DNA from 3 places in the uncultured Rummeliibacillus sp. genome. Region 3 is predicted to be linked to each of the others. Evidence: riboswitches for the same ligand, from Rfam matches in the RefSeq annotation. Region 3 holds a riboswitch; each other region holds the start of a gene.

Region 1 (5,272 bases), on a different contig from region 3:
CTAATTTTCTATCTCACTCTCTTTCTAAGTAATGTTTAAACCACAATAGTAAGACCTTGTAGTAATAGCAAGGAAGCTTACCATTCACAGCAGAAAGCTTCCTCTATTATAGAAAAATATATTAATTCGACTTATTCTTTTAAAACATAAGCTGCTAATACACTTTGAATTTTATAAATATCTGATTGTTTAGTGAACCTCTTCTCGATTGGTTCACCACTATTAGACAACCAAATTTTTAGTTCTGCTTCAAAATCAAAAGTACCAGCTGTCTCAATGGAGAAGTGTACTACGCTTCTATAAGGAATAGAGTGATATTCTATTTTCTTTCCTGTTACCCCTTGTTTATCAATCAATATTAATCGTTTATCTGTAAAAACAAAGAGGTCTCTAATTAACTTATATGCTTGCTCAACTTTTTCATTTTTCGCAATTAGATCTTTTATCTCAGAATGAATAATTTCTTTGCTTACTTCTGTCGCATTCCCCATCAAATTATCAAATAATCCCAGTATAGCTCCTCCTGTTCATATAAAATGAAACTTCTATAATCGGTTAATGCGAGAAAAAATATATGCAGATTAGATATCTGTACAATAATATATGCTGAAATTTCATTATTCTACAACTTGTGAATTTTTACTTACATACTTCAGCAATTCATAGAGTAATACCGGCATTTCCTCAAATGCACTTTTAACATGTAAACGTTCCGAAATTTGATGTGCATCTTTCCCAAACGGCCCCACATTAAGGACTGGAGCTGAAAACTTCGACATTTCTTCAAATGGAATATCATACGTTTCTCCCCAAACTGGTGAATTTTTTTCATATGTCTTCCAATCCTTAACAGCTTGAAATTGACAGTAACTCAAATCACAAATCCCATTAAAATAATGGATTTGTTCAAGAGGAATATTGAACTTTTTTGCTTCTTCAAGGAGTAAGGAAACCGCGCCTTGTATCAGGGAATCTTCTGATGAATTTACAGGTGGATAATATGGTGGTGCAAACAGTAATACTACAGCTGGCGCTAATTCTTGGCAGCGTATCATCAATTGATCTGCAATTCGTAATGACTTTTCACGATCGTCAAATGTGTCATTCGATAATATAGATTCCTTTAATTCTTTTACCTGCTTTATACCCATTTTATTAACTGCATACGTATATAATTCTTCAAATCGAACTACACGAATCTTGCCAATTGTTGAAACGCCTTGTTTCTTACAGATTACCTCGTAACGTGTTTGACACTTTCTCATAGCCTCTTTCGCTACTTCTTCGAATAAGTTCATGATTTCTCCGGCACTCCGCTTCATGAGGAAAACATTGAACATCGAAATGGCACGATAGGGTGTCTGTGTAGAATATTGTTCTTTTAGATCGGTTAACTTCAGCGAAACTGGAAGAGGGGTTTGTTCACCAAAGTCTTCTTCTAGAAATTTTTCATTCCATTCCATTTCTGCTGTTAGAAAAGCACTCATAAAAGGTGCAGTCATCCCTTTTAAAGGTTCTCCTACATGCGTCTCTTTCCCATAGAAAAGTGCTGCAGGCATAATCTTTCCAATTGAACCAGAGTAAACATATTCTTTTAAATCAGTTGGACCTTGAGAAAAAGAAGGTTCACTATTTAAAAATAATTTAATCTTCAAATTTTCTTTTTCTTGTAATTCTGATATAAGTTTCACTGCTTGTCGCATGCCTGCTGAATTGACTTCTTCATCAGGTACAGTAACAATTAGTAGATTAATAGGCCATTTTTCCGCAATAGCTCTTTCAATGATTTGCATATGTAGTGCTAAGCCGATTTTCATATCCATTACCCCTCGGCCAAATAAGTAATCCCCACTTACTAAATCTTTTTTGGCAGATTCGTTTAGCATACTTGGATCTGCCTTAAAAGCATTCGTTAACACTTCAGGCATAGTTGCTATAGGAATAAATGAACTGTACTCTTCAATTTGTACTGTATCAAAATGACTAATTAAAACTACAGTTTCATTTACATGTGAATTTTTGTATAATGCTGAAACAACTTGTCTCCCGCGGTCAACATCACAAAGTTTTAGATAAGATGGGTTTTCCTTAAAGTATTGAAGTTGCTGTAATTTTGCTTTTAGTTTACTTGAAAATAGTTGTTCCCCTTTTGTCATTGTCTGACTTTCCCAACTGACAAGCTCACAAAGGAGCGAACGTAATTTCTCTGGTGTATTCCACATCATTCTTCCCACCATCCTTTGGCATTATTAAATAGCATCTCCTATAAATAGGTAATCTTATATTTTGAATATACGTAAGTTTTTATATATAGTCAATGTATTAAAACCTAACATATTAAAAAATTCCTTTAACAAAATTATCAATCAAACAAAATAATATAAAAAGCGCATTTATTTTTTATTTAAATGTCAGGTAAAATAACATAAATCGGAATATAAAACTAAAAAGCGCATGGAAACAATCTTCTATGTTTTCATGCGCTTAACTATATTATTATTTCTAAAAAAGCCTATAAAATTTAAAATTTCAAAAAGTACTCAAATTAATAACTTCCTATTATTTCATGTTTAACATTTAAATAAGCGTAGTTAATATTTAAATACTGTTCACAATTTTCTTCTATCAATTCTCGTGTAATCTCTTTCAAAGACATTGATTTAGAAGTCCCAACAGATATCATTAGTTGCTGCTTCATCTTTTGTTCATACATGGTGACAATTTCATGATTCATCGTTTTCTCTCCTTTTCTCATAAAAAAACACATCCGTCAACATTTAGAAGGATGTGTTATGAAAAACTTGCTCTCTTATACGACTTCGACCATAGCAAAATAAGCCCTCTAAAAAAGGGAGAACTTTGCGGTTTTGTCGTACAATGAGCATGCAGAAGATATTCTGTCACACTCTACACCTCCTATCCTCGTAGGTTATATGGCTGTACTCGAAAAAAGGCAGGTCTCCTGGCTTATCTTCTCTGCTCATCGCACCTTCCCGTTTTGACAGTGGTTTTTGCGATTTGCTCTGAATTACAGTTGCGGGACAGCGTCGGATTCTCACCGATCTTCCCTTTTAAACAAATCAAAAAATGATTTGTACCCTTTTTCTTCTTATTCCGTTTCTCTCATTATAACATATTGTTATTAGTAGATTATATAATCTATCTTTATCACAAAAAAAGAAACTTCTATTTAAAATCTCATAGAAATTTCTTTTAATTTTTTATATATTTGCTACTAGTTCACTTTCAATCAACCATTTATGATTTTTCACTTCATTCCCACCAGTAGTTGGCTTATAGTTGACCATGTAAACTGTTGTGTGAATTCCAGATTCAATTGTAGCAATAGCACCCTTCATACCTGGCAAATGGTCTGCATCAAGGGTCACTTTCGCTCCTGGTTGTAGAATTTTACCGGCTGCTTTTTTTATTTCTTCTTGAATCACCCATTTGTGATTTTTGACTTCTTTTCCACCAGTAGTTGGTTTATAACTGACTGAGTAGGCATTAGTCTCATATGCACCAACAATCGTTCCTTTTGCTCCATTCATGCCAACCATATGATTGGCTTGAACGATTACTTGACTTCCTACTGGATACGTTGGATTTTTAGCTTTTTTAATATCTCCTAAAACTACACCAGAATTGTTATGATTCATATGATTATTTTCTTCTGTTACAGTTTGTTTGTCATCTAAATTTAAATTATCATCAGGAGCTATATCCACATTTTTGTTTACATCAATATTTTCTCCCTTTAAAACATTGCCACAGCCAGATAATGTGATTAACGCTGTGAATACAAAGATGATTATTTTCATTTTGTTTTTCATGCTGTTTCCTCCAAGTTTCACTTATATGTTCACGCAATATCGGACTTATACTCTTTGAGAAAAGTATTCCCGATATTCCATTCTTTAAACAATAGAAGAACGCAATAAAAAAATTTATAGAGAAAAAATTCTAATTTCTATCAATCATGTTCCAATATTAATTCTATTTGTGCAATAATTTCTATACCATGTATCGCTTGAGTTGCTAGTCGATCAGCTTCTACATTCAACTTTCGAGATACATGCTCATATTCTGCTTGGATGCCTAGTTCTTTTAACTTATTATCAATTCTGTCAGCCCAACTCATTAACTCTGGTTCTAGTACTGCCCATTCACCACTCATTTGGTTAATAACGACTTGCGAATCACCGATAAATCGAACATTCGTATTCTTAACATTTAATAATTCTAATTCTGTAATACTTAGTTGAAGTGCTGCATATTCGGATTCGTTATTCGATTTCAACCCTACTGTTTGTGCATTTTTTCTAACCCGAAACGGCTTGCCATTTTGCTCAAAATAGATGGCACAACCTAAACCTGATATAGTCGTTTCTCTATCATAACCACCGTCAAAATAGACTGTAATATTATGTGGTTCTCCTTCCACTTCCGTTAAATAACGTTTTAGCTCTTTCATAGTCCATGAACTATCGAATTGATCTATAAATGTTATGTTCTTCACTCTTCCTGTTTTCTCTATATCTAAAGCAATTTTATATGCTTTCTCTGCCGATATTTCTTCTGAGCGAAATACCGTTTCTACTCCTCTGGATGTTTTGTAAATCCATTCAATGATGAGGTTCATATGATATCCTCCAACTAAAATATTTTCAATATATTTTAACTTATTTTCTCCATTGTAAACATAATTTATAAATGTTTCAGTTAAATTTTCGTATATAAAAAACTGTTGATTAGCTAGTAATCTAGTTAACCAACAGTTTAAAGGATTAATATGATATTACTTAGTTAGAAATAACGAAAATTCCACCGCACTGGGAAATTGGATGAAATTCACATGTACAAAAATTGCTTAACTTAGAAGCTATTTCTTCAAATACGAAATAAAATTCGTCCTCATCCCAATAATCTATACTTTCAATTCTACATGTATTAAGTTGTTCTCTTGTTTGAAAAGCAACATCTCCAATGAATAGCTTTCCTTTATCTTTTAATAGAGGAAGCAAATTCTTGATAAACATTACCTTTTCGTTATCCGTTAAATGATGTAATGTGTATGTGCTTAAAATTGAATCATACGTATTTTCTCTTAAGAAATGTGGGACCCCATTCGAGATATCCCATTCCATTAAATTGGCTTGTGGCATCTTTTGTTTAGCTATTTCAATCATTTTTGTTGAGAAATCAATTCCATCTATTTGATGACCATTTTCATATAGCTTTGATGTTATAACAGCCGTACCAAAACCTATAT
Region 2 (5,272 bases), on a different contig from region 3:
TTGCGATTATCGCTAGAAAATATAAAGCGATTACATTGATAGATTTTTTACATGAACGCTATAAAAGTAATTTCGTTGTTATTGTTTCTGCATTGAGTATTATAATCTTCCTATTTGCTTCAATGGCTGCACAATGGATTGGTGGTGCAAGGTTAATTGAATCTTTAACCGGATTAAATTATACTTCTGCATTATTCATTTTTGCGATTGTAGTCCTTGTATATGTAATAATAGGTGGATTTAGAGCCGTAGCATTAACAGATGCTGTACAAGGTACTGTGATGTTTTTAGGTAGTGTTATTTTGCTTGTTGGTACCATTATTACTGGTGGCGGCGTTTCTAATATCATGTCCGACTTAGTTGCTGAAAATCCTAAGTTAGTATCTCCGTTTGGTGCTGATGGAAGTTTAACGCCACTATATGTATCTACATTTTGGATTTTAATTGGTATTGGTGTTATTGGTTTACCTCAAATTGCAGTACGAGCAATGTCATATAAAAATTCAAGAAGTATGCATTCAGCAATCATTATTGGAACAATTGCAATAGGGACAGTTATGTTCGGGATGCATTTAACAGGGGTATTGGCACGCCCGGTGTTACCTGGTATTGATATCGGTGATAAAGTTATGCCACTTTTAACATTGAAGGTATTACCACCTTATTTGGCAGGTATCGTTTTGGCTGCTCCAATGGCTGCGATTATGTCTACTGTAAATGCTTTGCTAATGCTTGTAAGTTCTACTATTGTGAAAGATATATATCTAAACTATATTAAGCCAAAAGCGAATGATCATGAAGTGAAAAGACTAAGCTTTTTGGTCACTGCTTTAATCGGCTTAGCGGTTATTATTATTGCGTTAAAACCGCCTAGCTTGCTTGTATGGCTTAACCTTTTCTCATTCGGTGGCTTAGAATCTGTATTTGTTTGGCCTGTTGTATTAGGTCTATATTGGAAAAAAGGAAACAAATATGGAGCAGCTTCTTCCATGATTGTAGGTTTAGTCAGTTATATTTTCATTTACGAAAAATGGGGAACAACTTTCTTAGGAATGCATACAGTAACAACTTCTATTCTATTATCTCTTGTAAGTTATGTAGTAGTTAGCCTTCTAAGTAGTTCTAAATTTAAAGACGTTAAACACATCATTTAAAGATTTAAACTCAAGCTTTATTGTACTAATAGGGCTTGAGTTTGTTTATGTTTACGTATTGTATAAAAATTTATTTTAATATTTGTTTTTTAAGAAAATTCCGTTGACAGATGTTTTAGACTGTTATATATTATTATCAATAATAATATTTGTTATATAACAGGAGGAGAAATACAAATGGATATGTATAGAGAAAGCTATGAACGATATTGTAACGCATGCCAAGAATATGGATTGGAATCGAAAGACTTTTACTTTTTTATCAATCATCTAACGGAAGAACAACTTAATGCCTACAAAGAATACTCAAAAAGGAGAAACGACCAAAATGACTGATGCCGTCGCGAGTGACTTATAAACCCCCTGCTGATCATATAATGATTGGTAGGGGGTTATTTATTTTCGTCAAAATTTAAAAAATATTAGAAAAATATTTACATGACCTAAAGAATGTGAAATACTGATAGATGACAATTACATAACTTTTAGATAGAAGTGCCTATCAATTGATAGGATAATAGGGAAATCGGTGGAAATCCGATGCAGCCCCGCTACTGTAAATGTATTTGAACTTCGCGTATACCACTGGCTAACAGCTGGGAAGGTGCGAAATTTCTAATATACATAAGCCAGGAGACCTGCTTTTATCTTTAGTTCTGATCTTCGAGGGGAGGTATCGAACTGTGAAATACATTTGTTTATTTCACGTCCAATTATCTTTACATATATATGTAAAGACATTAAATTTGTATTGCTTTCATTACCTCTATTCTAGAAGACAGTTAAGCGTTAATTGTCCAAATGAATGGAGGTATTTTTATGTACAAAAACAAAAACTTTAAAAAATGGATTGCACCAGTCTCATTAGCTAGTTTATTGCTCACATCTCAACTTCCTGCTTCAATTATTGCCCATGCAGAGGGAAACAAGGAAGTAAATGCATCAGTGAAAAATGTTGAATACCAAAAAGCTTTAAAGAGCTCAGCTTTATGGCTATACAAAAATACCCCAAATGCTAAGTTTGGAAATGAAGATGTTGTAACTGATTTAGCACAAACTGGATTCCCTGTTGCAAAAAATTATTATACAAATTACTACAAGAATATTGTTTCAAAACTAAAAGCAAATAACGGGAAAATCTTCGATGGAGAAAGAGAAGTCTCATCAGGTAAGTACGGAAAAGTAGTACTAGCATTAACATCAATAGGAAAAGATGCTTCAAATATTGAAGGTTTTAATTTAATTCAAACTATGATGGATAAAGTTTTGAAGGAACAAGAAAATCAAACTTACTCTGCAACATCAAATTATAATGTACTTTATGCTCTTGATTCAGCAAATTACAAACTTCCTGCTGATGAAAAATATGCAAATTTAAAAGAGCAAATGATAAAAGATTTATTAAGTGATCAATTCACTGATGAAAACGCAGGTTCATTTGGGGTTTCATGGCAATGGCCTGGCGTTGATGGAACTGCAATGGTAACGACGGCTTTATCAAACTACACCTCTTTAGACGGCGTTAACGATTCAATTGATAAGGCTTTGAAATATTTATCTGCTAATTTAAATAAAAATGCAGGTTACGATGGCTACTACGGTGGAGATAGTCCAGAATCTATTTCACAAGTAATTCTAGCTCTTACTTCTTTAAATATTAATCCAAAATCAGATCTTCGCTTTATCAAAAATAACAATTGGGCTATTTCTAATTTGATGACTACATACGATCAAGTATCGGGTGGATTTAAAAACTCCCCTACATCAAAAATAGCTAACGATATGTCTACCGACCAAGCAAACCGTGCTTTAGAAGCATATGATCGTCTAGTAAATAATGAAAAGAAATTCTACGATATGTCGGATGTTAAAGCCGAAAACCTTGCATATGACACAAAAGCTCCTGATAAACCAACTGTTAAAACACTAGCAGACAACAAAACTACTGTAACTGGTAAAACTGAACCATACGCTACTATTACAGTAAAATACGGTTCTAAAATCATCGGTACAGCCATTGCAGATTTTAAAGGTGTATACTCAGTCAAAATCAAAAAACAAAAGGCAGGTACCACATTAAAAATTTTAGCAACCGATCTTGCTAAGAACACTAGCAAGACTGTCTCTGTAAAAGTTGTTGATAAAACAGCACCAAAAACACCAATCGTTAAAAAGGTAACAAAAAATTCTACAAGAATAGTTGGAACAGCAGAAGTGAAATCAACCGTTTATGTTGTGAAAAATAAGAAAGTAATACAAAAGGGAAAAGTCTCATCGAAAGGTAAATTCTCTTTATCTATCAAAAAACAAAAAACAGGTACAAAATTAACGGTTTATGTTAAGGATGCAGCTAATAACAAAAGTGTATCTAAGACGATTACTGTTAAATCAAAATAACTAGTCAACAATGTAAATTTTAACCCAGGGTGTTAGAGACAAATTCTAACACCCTATTGACATCTATATGGAGGTGTTATTTTGAAGAAAGTACATTTTTATATTCTTTCTTTAATTATTGCGATAATCTGCCTTGCTGGTTGTAAAGTCCAAACAGTTGAACAATACAATCATCAAAATACAGATGAAAAAAGTGTGGAAGGGTCTAGTGAAAAGGTAATTCCTATAAATGGGGATAAGGAAAAAGAAAAGGTAACGGATAAGAAAAATATTGAAACTGAAAAGCAAGTAAATAAACAAGAAGATTCTAAACAAGTAGATTCTAAAGAAACGATTAAACTACCTGATGAATCAAGCCAAAAAGAAAAAACTCAAAAGGCAACCCAACGAGCGAATGAAAGTGATACTTCAGAAAAAGAAAGAAGCAGTATATCTAAATCAAAAAATCAAGAAAAGCCCGAAAAAAAGGAAAAAGTTAATAAGAAGAAAACAGTAACATCGCCCAATAAAGAAACTTCATCATTCAAGAAAACAAATCCATCAAAATCAACTACTGAATCAAAAGTGGCTGACAAAAATGTTGTTAAAGAAAAGAAAAAATACGTTACGATTTCAGTGAGAGCTGATACTCTTTTAAAACCTGAACATTTTGCAAAACTTGATAAACCATTACAAAGCGAAAAATATGTACCCAAAAATGGCGTAATCATTGCTACGTCAAAATATGAAATTCTTAGTAAAGATGATACAGCTTGGAGTATAACCTTAAGGGCTTTAAAAGAGCATCATATTCAATTTGAATATGAAGGGGCTGGAGAAAACAAATACGGTAGTGTTTATATTCAAGGGATCAACCATTTATATGAAAAAGATGCGGGATCACTTTCAGGATGGATGTATAGTGTAAACGGTAAGAATCCGGGTCTAGGTTCGAGTAGTTATACCGTAAAAGATGGAGACCAAATTATTTGGCAATATACTGTAGATCTAGGGAAAGATATTGGGTTGTATTAGGAGGAAATACATTGAAAGCTTTTGCAAACTATCATCCGATTGTTCTTTTTAGTTATTTTCTATTAGTAGTAGGAATGACTATGTTTTATATGCATCCAATATACTTGATGATATCCCTTATCTTCTCGATTCTATTGAGTTTACAAGTGAACAGAACTTCGTTTCTATCTGGTTTAAAATGGATGGTTCCATTTTTCTTCGTTGCAGCTTTGATCAATCCATTAATTAGCCATGATGGAGAACTGATTATTTTGTATGTTGATAATAACCCTATTACAATTGAAGCCATCGTATACGGCTTTGCGATGTCAATTATGATTTGCTCCGTAATGTTCTGGTTTGGTTGCTACAATACCATTATGACTTCGGATAAGTTTCTTTATTTATTCGGTAAAATTTCACCTTCATTCGCATTAATCATTTCATTGACATTGCGCTTGGTTCCTCGTTTTAAACATCAAATTCATGTAATTTCACATGCGCAGAAAACGATTGGAATGGATGTTACTACAGGAAGCTTATTACATCGCATTAAATGCGGAATTCGAATTATTTCGATTCTTATTTCATGGGCATTAGAAAATGCAATTGAAACAGCAGATTCTATGAAAGCAAGAGGATACGGGATGTCGAAGCGTTCAACTTTTTCATTGTTTACATTTGAAAAAAGAGATGGACTACTTTTATCAATCATGCTTGTATTAGCG
Region 3 (5,272 bases):
AGATATATTATCTTGAATATTCTCTACTGCTAATGCCTTTACTTTCGCTTCTGTTGCAGTAATCATTGCTTGCATAAAGGACTCATCTGTTAAAGTGCCATTGACGAACACCCATGTATTAATCGTCCCAACATGAGTTGTTTCAACACGTTTATAAGCTTGTGAAACATCTACTGCGTTCCCTACACCTGCTGTAACCGCTACTACAATACTGCCTACTTGAGACGAATACTCCCTGATTACGACGTGTTTTGATGCAACTGCAGTCATCATGGCTACTGTATTAGATGGTGAAAAGCCGTGTTTTTCAAGATACTGTTTTAGTTCTTCATGCGCATTCTCACACATATAATTCTTATCAACTGAACGATTGATAAATGATTGAAACCATCCAAAACCTGCGTTATGAACAGCTGAAGAAATTGTTTTTAACGGAAACATTGTTTGTAACTCCACAAATTCATCTTTAACCTTTATTTGCTTTGATGTGATGGTCATTGATGCTTGCCCTTCTTCTTGAAAATCAGGGATTAACGTTACCTGTGGCTTCGGCATCACAGGGTGTGGATAGCTTGAAACTTTTGTATGGTAGACCTCCATCACATGCTTCTCTTTTAATACTTCATGTGGTTCACCAATAGAGCTAATTTGTCCATTTTCAAGTAAAATCAATTGATCACAATATAGTGAAGCTAAATTCATATCATGAAAAATCGAAATCACCGTTAAATCATGATACACAACCTCATGTCGAATCATATCCATCAGTTTCCGTTGATGTTCGATATCTAAATGATTAGTTGGTTCATCTAATAGTAGTAAATCGGCTTGCTGCGCTAAAGCTTGTGCAACAAACGCCCTTTGTTGCTCCCCACCGGAAAGAAAATCCAATTGTTGATCTGTGTATTGTGTAATCCCTGTTTGATCCATTGCAGTAGCAACTGCCTCTTCATCATCTTTTGACCATGTTTGAAACCAACTATTTTGATGAGGATAACGACCAATTGATACAGTCTCACGAACTGAATGTGAGAAGGCATGTGCATGTAACTGAGGTAAAACAGCCATTTTGCGTGCTAATTCTTTCGTTGAATAGTCTTTACGATTCTTTCCATCAATCAGAACTGAACCACTTGTTTCAGCAAGTATTCCACTAATTACTTTTATAAGTGTAGATTTCCCGCTTCCATTAGGGCCTAAAATGCCAACAAATTGCCCTTTTTCTACTTTAAATGAAATATCCTTTATAATAGGTTTTTTAGGATCATATCCACCACTAAGTTGTTTTACATTAAGCATTCCTATGCTCCCTTCGTTCTACGTTGACGGAAGAAAATATAAGCAAAAACCGGCGCGCCAATAAAGGATGTTATAACACCGATAGGTAATTCTGTTGGTGCAATGATTATACGGGCAACCAAGTCACATACAATCAGTAATGATGCTCCATTGATAAAAGATAATGGTAATAGATGACGATGATCTGCACCAAATAGTAATCTAGTCATATGTGGGACAACTAGTCCGATAAAGCCAATCGTTCCTGAAACCGCGACCGCCGAACCAGTTAACATTGAACCCCCAAGTAGAAGCATAAGTTTACTTCTTTTCACATTAACACCTAAATACTTTGCCCTCTCTTCTCCAAACAACATAGCATTTAGCTCACGGCGATTAAACCATAACATCAATGCCCCTATAAGGATGAATGGCCATACCATCTTCACATAAGGCCACCCACGCATCGATACGCTTCCCATCAACCAACTAATTATTTGTCGAAGTTCTTCTCCTGTTAGCGCAATCATTAATGATATAACAGCGCTTAAAAATGAACTCATGATTATTCCTGTTAAAATAAGTGTTTCCATCTTCATCGTACGATCAACTAATTTAGCAAATCCAATCACTGCAAATAGAGATAGCATTGCTCCTACCATGCTAAATGTAGGTAAAGTGAATATCCCTAAAATAGGGGCTGAAATATTGAAAAAAAGCGTCATCACTGCACCTACTGAGGCACCTGATGACACTCCTAACGTATATGGATCAGCAAGTGGATTTTTTAATAAGCCTTGAAAAGCAGCACCTGCAATTGCTAATGCTGCTCCAACAAGTCCAGCCAATAAAACACGTGGCATACGAATATTCCATAAAATATTTGTTGCCATTTCATCAGCTTCTGTATCCCATAACGTACTTAGTGGTACCTTTACAGAACCTACAGATATACCGAGCCATATACTCAGTAACAAGATGAATATGGCTACAATATACCCCACTACTATTTTCCTCATTTAAATACCTCTGGATAAACTGCTTTAGCTATTTCTTCTAGACCATCAGCAAGGCGAGGGCCTGTCCGAGCTGTTAAATCTTGATTCACTTGTACAACTGCGTCATTTTTGACTGCTGTAATACTATTGAATCCTTGACGTTTTTTTACTTTTTCTACGATATTCGGAACATAATCTTCCATTACAATCATTGTATCTGGATTACGTTTAACAATTTGCTCTGAATCGATTTTAAACCAACCTGATTGATCATCTACAACATTTTTGATATTTGCTAGGTCTAAGATTTCTTGCATAAATGTATCCTTACCTGCTGTATAAATTTCCGGTTCATCTGAAGTTTCTACAAAAACAGAACGTTGTTTCACATTTGCTACTTTATCTTGAACTTCTTGTACTTTTGCTTTCATATCTTCAACAATTTGATCTGCTTTTTGCCCTTTGTCTGTAATTTGGCCAATTTGTTCGATCGTGTTATATGTTTCTTCAAAGTTTGTTGCATTTTTTACTACAAAAACAGTAATTCCTGCATCTTTTAGTTGTTGTAATCCTGCCTCTACTGATTTGGCATTGGATTCATGGGCAAACACTACATCTGGTTTTAAACTTAGTATTTTCTCAATATCATATTCCATGCCGCCCACTTTTTCCTTTTTAGTAGCAGCTTCTGGATAGTTATCGTTATCAGTTACACCTACAATTTTGTCGTCTAAACCTAGCGCAAATAATATTTCTGTATTACTAGGGACTAAAGAAACTATCTTTTTAGGGGCTTCTTTAAATTCCACATTGTTACCGAGTGCATCTTTTACCATCATTGGATATGTAGACGTATTTTTTGTTGTTTGCGTAGAATTTGTTTTGTCACTAGATGATTTTTGCGAATCTCCTTGTCCACATCCTACAAGTAAAGCAAATACCATTGTGAGCATTATTGCTAATTGCCATATTCTTTTCATTGATCGAAGTGCCTCCTTCAGCAAAATAAAAAGCCTCTCTATTTTTTCGAGAGGCATCATGAATCCAGTAAATATTAAATATACTGGCACCCATCCTATCCTCGTAGTTAAACTGGTGTCTTTAAATACGGCAGGTATCCTGGCTTGTGTTCAACGCTTCTCGTGCCTTCCCGAAAATTTTTCAGTGGCAATTATACGAGTTACTCACACTTACAGTGGCGGGACCGCATCGGATTTTCACCGATTTCCCTTTTCACTTAACATTTTACCGAATGTTAAGAACCGTACTTTTTTAACTATTGAATTGTCTATCATTATACCGAATATTTTGTTTTTATGGAAGGTACCTTAAAATAATTAAAGTTTTACGGAATAGTTTTGACCTGTTGAGTGGGGGTATAATTCTTATGAGTTGTGCTAATTGGTGCCTGAGTTGTGCTAAACAGGGCGCGAGTTTCCTAACTTTATACTCTCGGTAATTTTATACTTGAAGCTATGTATCTCTTATTTTTTCTTTCGATTGAGTAATTTTAGTAGATGGAGCTTACATGTCCCCTAATTCTTTCCTACGTAAAAAAGCTAAGCAAAATAAAAGGACATCGCATATTTTCACACAAAATATACGATGCCCTTGCTTATTTTTTGAGATTCGGGCCTTCCAGCGCTTATCGGGAGCCCACAGGATATGGGTCAGATAGCCGTTGCGACACGATGTCGCGCTTTTAGGCTATCTTCCTCTTAGCGAGCGCGTTCAGCAATTAAATTATCCAGCTTCTGCGGCTAGTCCCTCGAGTCACAACGCTTTCTCGGTCGAAAACTGAAATGACGTTTTCGATTCGAAAGCTTTTGTGATTTTCGGGTCTGAGCAAGCCGCCTCAGCATTTAATTTTATCCAGCTTCTCGCGCCAGCCCCTCGAGGTCGCTTCAGTCCCTCGGTCAAAAGCTGAAAACATGCTTTTGATTCGGGCCTTCCAGCGCTTGTCGGGGCTAAACGGACGCGTTCAGCATTTAACTTTATCCGGCTTCGGGCGCTAGCTGCTCGAGTCGCTTCGGTCTCTCGGTCGAAAGCTGAAAACATGCTTTCGATTCGAGCCCTCCAGCGCTTGTCGCAGCTGAACGAGCGCCCTCAGCACTTAATATTACATTTTTTCTGGTGCTGATACGCCTATTAGTTTTAGTGCGTTTGCTAATGTTGTACGTACTGCTGTGATTAATGCGATACGTGCTTCAGAGCGTTCTTTGTTTTCTTCATCTAAAACTTTTTCTGCATTATAGAAACTGTGGAATGTTGCAGCAAGTTCTTGGATGTAGTTAGCGATACGGTGTGGCGCACGTACACGAGCAGCATCCGCTACGACTTGTGGGAAGTCTCCAACTTTTTTCAATACTTCAATGTCTTTTTCAGATGATAATGTATCAAGATGTTCAGTTGAAGCTGCAAAGCCTTTTTCTGATGCTTGACGTAAGATTGAGCAAATACGTGCATGTGCATATTGTGCATAGTACACTGGGTTTTCGTTTGATTGTTTTACAGCTAAGTCTAAATCAAAGTCTAAATGAGTATCGCCTGCACGCATTGCAAAGTTATAACGAACAGCATCTAAACCTACTTCTTCTACAAGTTCGCGAAGAGTTACTGCGTTACCAGTACGTTTAGACATTTTAACTTTTTCACCATCACGTAGAAGGTTTACCATTTGAATTACTTCTACTTCTAATGTATCACGATCATAACCAAGTGCTTCGATAGCCGCTTTCATACGTGGAATGTAACCGTGGTGGTCAGCTCCCCAAATGTTGATAAGCTTATCGAAACCACGACGTAATTTATCTTCGTGATATGCGATATCAGGAGTTAAATATGTGTAAGAACCATCAGTTTTGATCAATACGCGGTCTTTGTCATCACCAAATGTAGTAGAACGGAACCATGTTGCGCCGTCTTGTTCAAATACATGACCGTTTTCTTTTAGTTTTTGTAATGCAGTTTGAACTTTTCCTTCTTTGTATAAAGAA

Evidence for each region. A riboswitch is a leader RNA that binds a small molecule or an ion and turns the genes downstream of it on or off. The one in region 3 is predicted to bind cobalamin.
Region 1: linked by a shared signal. The riboswitch ahead of Q0977_RS11540 (hypothetical protein) and the one ahead of Q0977_RS06035 (ABC transporter substrate-binding protein) in region 3 are both predicted to bind cobalamin.
Region 2: linked by a shared signal. The riboswitch ahead of Q0977_RS03535 (Ig-like domain-containing protein) and the one ahead of Q0977_RS06035 (ABC transporter substrate-binding protein) in region 3 are both predicted to bind cobalamin.

The regions. Positions count from the first base shown of each region.
Region 1 is NZ_CAKQBI010000016.1:52,645-57,916, forward strand. It holds gene Q0977_RS11530 (PH domain-containing protein) at 132-512, opposite strand; gene Q0977_RS11535 (M20/M25/M40 family metallo-hydrolase) at 618-2,222, opposite strand; gene Q0977_RS11540 (hypothetical protein) at 2,546-2,755, opposite strand; cobalamin riboswitch at 2,935-3,117, opposite strand; gene Q0977_RS11545 (YdhK family protein) at 3,222-3,833, opposite strand; gene Q0977_RS11550 (reverse transcriptase-like protein) at 3,974-4,642, opposite strand; gene Q0977_RS11555 (class I SAM-dependent methyltransferase) at 4,803-5,272, opposite strand, start outside.
Region 2 is NZ_CAKQBI010000003.1:150,319-155,590, reverse strand. It holds gene panF (sodium/pantothenate symporter) at 1-1,154, shown strand, start outside; gene Q0977_RS03540 (transcriptional regulator) at 1,332-1,490, shown strand; cobalamin riboswitch at 1,631-1,815, shown strand; gene Q0977_RS03535 (Ig-like domain-containing protein) at 1,974-3,551, shown strand; gene Q0977_RS03530 (DUF4430 domain-containing protein) at 3,633-4,565, shown strand; gene Q0977_RS03525 (energy-coupling factor transporter transmembrane component T) at 4,577-5,272, shown strand, end outside.
Region 3 is NZ_CAKQBI010000006.1:134,264-139,535, reverse strand. It holds gene Q0977_RS06045 (adenosylcobinamide amidohydrolase) at 1-1,299, opposite strand, end outside; gene Q0977_RS06040 (iron ABC transporter permease) at 1,302-2,297, opposite strand; gene Q0977_RS06035 (ABC transporter substrate-binding protein) at 2,294-3,256, opposite strand; cobalamin riboswitch at 3,368-3,558, opposite strand; gene argS (arginine--tRNA ligase) at 4,396-5,272, opposite strand, start outside.